Regions from separate parts of the Rossellomorea vietnamensis genome, predicted to be linked through region 2. Evidence: riboswitches for the same ligand, from Rfam matches in the RefSeq annotation. Region 2 holds a riboswitch; each other region holds the start of a gene.
What was found. A riboswitch is a leader RNA that binds a small molecule or an ion and turns the genes downstream of it on or off. The one in region 2 is predicted to bind S-adenosylmethionine.
Positions count from the first base shown of each region.

Region 1: linked by a shared signal. The riboswitch ahead of mmuP (S-methylmethionine permease) and the one ahead of N5C46_RS18510 (methionine ABC transporter ATP-binding protein) in region 2 are both predicted to bind S-adenosylmethionine.
Region 3: linked by a shared signal. The riboswitch ahead of N5C46_RS20310 (methionine ABC transporter ATP-binding protein) and the one ahead of N5C46_RS18510 (methionine ABC transporter ATP-binding protein) in region 2 are both predicted to bind S-adenosylmethionine.

Region 1 is NZ_CP104558.1:1,739,229-1,741,498, forward strand. It holds gene mmuP (S-methylmethionine permease) at 1-1,120, opposite strand, end outside; SAM riboswitch class I at 1,213-1,319, opposite strand; gene nei (endonuclease VIII) at 1,459-2,270, shown strand, end outside.
Region 2 is NZ_CP104558.1:3,629,090-3,631,359, forward strand. It holds gene N5C46_RS18505 (SCP2 sterol-binding domain-containing protein) at 112-462, shown strand; SAM riboswitch class I at 575-681, shown strand; gene N5C46_RS18510 (methionine ABC transporter ATP-binding protein) at 833-1,855, shown strand; gene N5C46_RS18515 (methionine ABC transporter permease) at 1,852-2,270, shown strand, end outside.
Region 3 is NZ_CP104558.1:3,969,208-3,971,477, forward strand. It holds gene N5C46_RS20305 (glycerol-3-phosphate responsive antiterminator) at 1-71, opposite strand, end outside; SAM riboswitch class I at 672-777, shown strand; gene N5C46_RS20310 (methionine ABC transporter ATP-binding protein) at 898-1,923, shown strand; gene N5C46_RS20315 (methionine ABC transporter permease) at 1,976-2,270, shown strand, end outside.

The DNA of each region.
Region 1 (2,270 bases), 1.9 Mb from region 2:
CGATCACGACGGCAAGACCTGAGACCGAAACCAATACGATGTAGACCGTCCCCGGTGCAATGATGCTTGAAAGCAAGGACAGTCCCCCTCCAAGCATGCTACACACAATCGCATTAAGAGGGATCCCCCTATCAGTCAATTTAGCGAAAATCGGGGAGATCGTTTGCTTATCAGCCAGAGACCATAGCATTCGGGAAGAAGCATACAGACCTGAGTTTGCCGCTGATAAGATAGCCGTGATAATGACAAAATTCATGATATCTGCGGCAAAAGGAATTCCAATCCGTCCAAGCACTGCGACAAAAGGGCTTTCCAATACACCGGCTGACTGGCTCGGTAATAATGCAGATAACACGACAATCGTCCCTACATAAAAGAGAATCAATCTCACAAGCGTAGTGCGGATGGCTTTAGGAATCGATCTGGATGGATTCTCTGTTTCTCCCGCCGCTACTCCGATCAGTTCTGTTCCTGAAAAAGCAAAATTCACGGCAAGCATGGTCATCAAGATGGCAAATGCCCCGTTCGGAAATAACCCTGAATCGGTGATATTCGAGAAAAATGGAACGGGCTCTGAATGACCAAGGGGGATGAACCCGAATATCGCCCCTGCCCCAATCACAATAAACCCCACAATCGCAATCACTTTCACTAAAGAAAACCAAAATTCAGATTCAGCAAAAAAACGCACCGACAATGCATTAAGGAAAAAAATCAACGCAGCGAAGACCGCGCTCCAAATCCATACACTAATCGAAGGGAACCAGCGCTGCATCATCAAGCCGGCCGCCGTGAACTCCGACCCCAATGCCACCGTCCATGTCAGCCAATATAACCAGCCCACTGTATAACCGGTCCCCGGACCAATGAATTTTGCAGCATAACTATGAAAGGATCCGGTCTCCGGCATATGGACAGATAGCTCGCCTAAACACAGCATCACTAGATACACCACCAGCGCACCGATTAAATATGCAAGGATCGTCCCAAATGGACCAGCCTGATGAATGGTATAACCCGAACTCAAGAAAAGCCCGGTTCCGATCACCCCTCCAAGACTCAGCATCACTAAATGCCGTGTCTTCATCTTTCTTTTGAAACTCTGTCCTGCGTTTTCCATACAAACACCCTTCCTTCTAAGTTAATTGAGGAATGAGTGAACAAACAAAAAACGCACCCTGAACGAGTGCGTCACCGACAAATAAAAGATTGCTCCTATCTATCAGGGTTTGAATCACCCGCTGGAATTAGCACAGTATCTTCGCAGACCTGTTGCTGAGGCTTCAAAGGGCCAGTCCCTCCACCTCTCTGGATAAGAAAATATTTTGATTTTTTAAAACTCTATCAATATATCGGAATAATGTCAAGACCCTGAAACCGATAATGTAGCCCAACCCATCCAATGGTTACATGAAGGTATAATTAGGGAACAACTATTGTAAAAAAGGAGAAACCGCCATGCCAGAAGGTCCAGAAATCAGAAGAGCAGCCGATAACGTTGAGCGTGCTCTTATAAATAAAACAGTGGAAGATGTTTATTTTGCCTTCCCTCATTTAAAGGACTATGGAGAACTGCTGAAGGGGTCTAACGTGACAAGAGTCGATACGAAAGGAAAAGCCATGCTCATCCGCTTTGACAATGGATACACCATCTACTCCCACAATCAACTTTACGGAAAATGGTATATCAGAAACACCTACAATTACCCGAAAACAAATCGCCAGCTTCGATTAGCCCTTCATAACGAGAAAAAATCCGCCCTTCTCTATAGCGCGTCGGATATCGAGGTTCTCAGAGATGAAGAGGTGCCATCTCACCCATTCATCTCAAAAGTCGGGCCAGACCTTTTAAGCGAAGAGGTATCCATAGATGAGCTGGTTGGACGGATGAAGGACAAAAGATTCCGAAACCGGAAATGGTCGATTTTATTGCTTGATCAAGGTTTTGTCGCCGGAATCGGGAATTATTTGCGATCAGAAATTATGTTTATTGCCGGCATACATCCTTCCTTCAGGCCTGTCGACTGTACTGAAGATCAATTAAACAAAGCTGCCCATGCGATGATGGATTTAGTAAAGCAATCGTATGAAACTGGAGGTATCACCAATGATCCCGTCCTTGCTCAGAAACTGAAAGACAAAGGTGTGAAGCGATCCCGCTATCGTCACTGGGTCTTTAACCGTGAAGGGGAATCTTGCTTCATCTGTGGAAGCGAAATCGAGAAGACGGTAGCCGGAGCCGCTTCAAGAAGACTTTACCATTGTCCGGT
Region 2 (2,270 bases):
CTGTTCGACAAATAAGATAAACTCATTCAAAACATGTCGAGAATGTCTAAAAGGGAAAAATACCTAAAAGTGGAATTGATACTATATAGAAGTTTCACTGGGAGGGTATTCATGCGAATATATTTAGAGGAATTAGTAGATCAGTGTCATTCAAGGTATCACTTACGACTCTTGTTTCCGGACAGCCCATTTGTTCTTCAATTTCAATGTGAAAAGGAGCGTTATGCGATCTCCGTTTCAAACAGAGGTTGTGCTGTATTGCGTGATGGTAGCAGGCAATCGCATTTTGATATTAAGGGAAAAGAGAAGGACATGCTATCCCTACTAACAGGAGAAGAGCGATTGTCTCAACTGATTGAAAACGGCATCCTGGAAGTCAAGGGGGGATACCGCCAGCTGTTATTTGTAGAATCTATCCTCTGGCTGACAAGGTCCAGGGTCAAGGAACCCGTCCAAGTATGAAAAACGTGAGAAAAAAGAATTGACACATTTCTATTTTCGATGATAGAATCTCTCTTGTAGCAAATTTTCAGAGTCTTTAACAATTCAAAAAATTAAATAAATCGATACTTTACTCTTATTTAGAGAGGTGGAGGGACGTGCCCTATGAAGCCCGGCAACCGTCAATGAAAATTGAAATGGTGCCAATTCACTCAAAGCATTTGCTTTGAAAGATGAGAGAAAGGATAGTCCTATATATGATTATGCCTTTCTGCTTATCGCAGGAAGGCATTTTTTATTGTATACGAAAAGGCTGTGGGGATTGCCCGGTATGTGCAACTGTAATTCTTATTAAAAAGGTCGTTTTACTCAGAAAGAAGGTGGAGACAGCATGATTAGCATTTCAGATGTAAAAAAAATCTATCAATCAAAATCTGGCCCGATTTCAGCCGTTGATGGCGTCAACATCGACATTGGCCAAGGGGAAATTTTTGGAGTAATTGGCTATAGTGGGGCAGGGAAAAGTACGTTGATCCGAATGCTCAATGGACTTGAAGTTCCCACAAATGGAACCGTGAACGTAAATGGACAGATTGTTTCCAAAGTGAAAGGGAAAGATCTTCGGCAGGCGAGGCAATCGATAGGGATGATCTTTCAGCATTTCAATCTCCTTTGGTCGCGTACGGTACTTGAAAATATCCAGTTTCCATTAGAAATAGCCGGAGTTTCTAAGAAGGAGAGACTGCGAAGGGCCAATGAATTATTGGAGCTGGTGGGATTGGATGGAAGAGGAGACGCCTATCCATCCCAGTTGAGCGGTGGACAGAAACAGAGGGTCGGGATTGCAAGATCCCTTGCAAATAATCCCGACGTCCTTCTCTGTGACGAAGCCACCTCTGCTTTAGATCCGCAAACAACCGATTCCATCCTTGATTTATTGGTGGATATTAATAAACGTTTAGGTCTGACCATCGTCCTGATCACCCATGAAATGCATGTGATCAAAAAGATCTGCCATCGTGTGGCGGTCATGGAACAAGGGAAGGTGGTAGAACTTGGGGATGTTCTTGAGGTGTTCAGAAATCCTAAAGAGCAGGTGACGAAACGATTTGTGAGAGAAGTATCTCAAGTGGAAGAAACAGGGGAAACGATCGATCACCTATTGGCTCAGTATCCGAAAGGAAAAGTACTGAAATTCACCTTCGTTGGTGAATCGACTGAGCAACCGCTCATTACCAGCTTGATCCGACGATTCGACCTGGATGTCAATATCCTTCAAGGACAGATTTCCCAAACGCAAAAAGGGGCTTATGGTACGCTGTTCGTCCATCTTGATGGAAACGAAGAGACGGTTCAGGCAGCCGTTTCCTTCGCTGAGGAACAGATGGTCAAAGTGGAGGTGATCGGAGGATGATAGAAAATATATTTCCGAATGTGGACTGGGAGAAGATGTGGGAAGCGACTGTTGAAACCCTTTATATGACGGGGATGTCAGTCCTGATTACCTTCGTGGTAGGACTGATTCTTGGGATCCTTTTATTTCTTACATCCAAGGAAAATTTATGGGAAAACAAGCTTACATATACGGTGACCAGTGCAGTGGTCAATGTATTCCGCTCGATTCCGTTCATTATCCTGATTGTATTACTGATTCCATTTACAAAATTTTTATTGGATACCATCCGCGGGGCGAACGCGGCTCTTCCGGCCCTGATTATCGGAGCAGCACCGTTTTACGCACGCATGGTGGAAATTGCATTAAGAGAAGTGAACAAAGGCGTCATTGAAGCAGCGAAAGCGATGGGGGCGAAGACTAGCACGATCATATG
Region 3 (2,270 bases), 340 kb from region 2:
TCGAGGTCCTTTTCATCCTTGATGGAAGCGATGACCTGGGATTGGACTATGTCGATAATGTTTGGTTTCATGTAATTGGCCCCTTTGAAAAGTCTGAATATTTTTTCTTTTAGTATAGCACAGTTGTTTATGGGGTAGGCGATGACCTGGAAAAGTACGATATAGATAATATTTGGTCGCTCCTTTATGAGTGAATATAGTAGACAGCCTGTTAAGATAACTAGCACAATTATCGTTAGTGAGATCCGGGTAAGCACCAGAGCTAATCAATAGACGGAAAAATTCCGCTTAATTCGTCATTACTTTAAAAAAAAGCTGAAATAGACGGAAAAATTCCGCCTATTGACTCAAGAAATACAATATGAGGTGATTTTTCTGTGTGTAAGCGGAAAACCTCCGCTTATTTTCCCTCAAATCTAGTTCCAAACTGAATGTAACCGGAAAACCTCCGCTTATATCCTTGATCGTAAAGTGGGTCCGATTCCGTTTCTACCTTCTCCTTTCAAGTAATCTCAATTTCTCTTAAAGCCAAAAAATAGAGTAAGAACCGTCTCCGGTTTGCCCTCCATAATGAAATATATTGAAAAACAGGATTGACAACCCAGCTAAAATCCTTTACCATTACCCTAATGCAGAAACGCATCATAACTTTAACTTAATAAAGCGTTATCTTCTTATCCAGAGAGGTGGAGGGACTGGCCCTGCGATACCTCGGCAACGGGTTCTTAATGAATACCGTGCCAATTCCATCAAGTCATATGACTTGAAAGATGAGAAGAGCGGGACATATACATATTTGTGCCTCTCTTCTTATGAAGAGGGGCACTTTTTATTTTCACCCATGTCCTTATAACCCAGGCACCGAGAAGAATACATAACGAAAGGAGCAAGTTCTGTATGATCAGAGTTCAGAATGTTACGAAAGTATTCGAGACGAAGGATGGCCCATTCACTGCTTTGAGGGATGTTTCCTTTGAAGTGGAGAAGGGAGAGATTTATGGGGTGATCGGATTCAGTGGAGCGGGGAAAAGCACGCTTGTCCGCTGTCTCAATTTTTTAGAGAAACCATCTTCGGGTGATATTTTCATAGAGGGTCGCAGCCTGAAGGATCAGTCGGCCATCGATCTGAGGAAAGAGCGGCACCGCATCGGGATGATCTTTCAGCATTTCAATTTGTTTCAATCCCGGACGGTAGCAGGGAATATCGCCTACCCTCTGAAACTGGCAAAATGGCCGAAAGATAAAATCAACGAGAGAGTAAAGGAATTGCTCGCGTTTGTCGGACTTGAAGATAAAGCGAAGCATTATCCCGATGAACTGTCAGGAGGGCAGAAGCAAAGGGTAGGGATAGCAAGGGCACTGGCGACGTCGCCTTCGATTCTGCTCTGTGATGAAGCCACATCGGCACTGGATCCTCAGACGACGGAATCGATTCTCAATTTATTAAAGAGAATCAACGCGGAGTATGGCATTACGATCGTGATGATCACCCACGAAATGGGGGTCATCCGGGAAATCTGTGACAAGGTCGCGGTGATGGAAAATGGAGAAATCGTGGAAGAGGGAAGCGTCTTCGATATCTTCTCCAACCCCCAGACCTCGACGACGAGAAACTTTGTGAAGAGTGTCATGAATGATCAGCTGCCGGCATCGGTTCTTGATAAATTAAATGACAGCAAGGAAGGGCGTATCTGCCGCCTTATTTTCAAGGGGGATTCGACGGGAACGCCGATCCTTTCCGAAACGGCAAAGACATTCAATGCCCATATCAATGTATTATTCGGACAGATCACGGAACTACAGGGCAAGCCGTTCGGGAATCTCATCGTACAGATCATCGGCAGCAAGAACGAAACGGAAGAAATCCTGGAATATTGGAGAAACAGATTATTCGTAAGCGAGGTGGAGAAGCGTGCAAGTTAACTGGGAATTATTCTGGCCAAGAATTATTGAAGCGACATGGGATACCGTGGCGATGGTGTCATTCTCCCTTTTATTCGCCACGTTGATCGGGCTTCCCCTCGGCATCATCGTTGTGGTGACGAGGAAGGGGCACTTACTTGAACATAAAGCCGTCTTTTCAGTACTCAGCAGCATTATCAACGTGTTTCGGTCGATCCCGTTCATCATCTTGATGGTGGCGATCATCCCCTTTACAAGATTGGTAGTGGGCACGTCAATCGGCACGGCGGCAGCCGTCGTCCCGCTTGTAGTATTTGCGGCACCGTATATTGCGAGATTGGTAGAGAGCTCGCTCCTTGAAGTGGAAC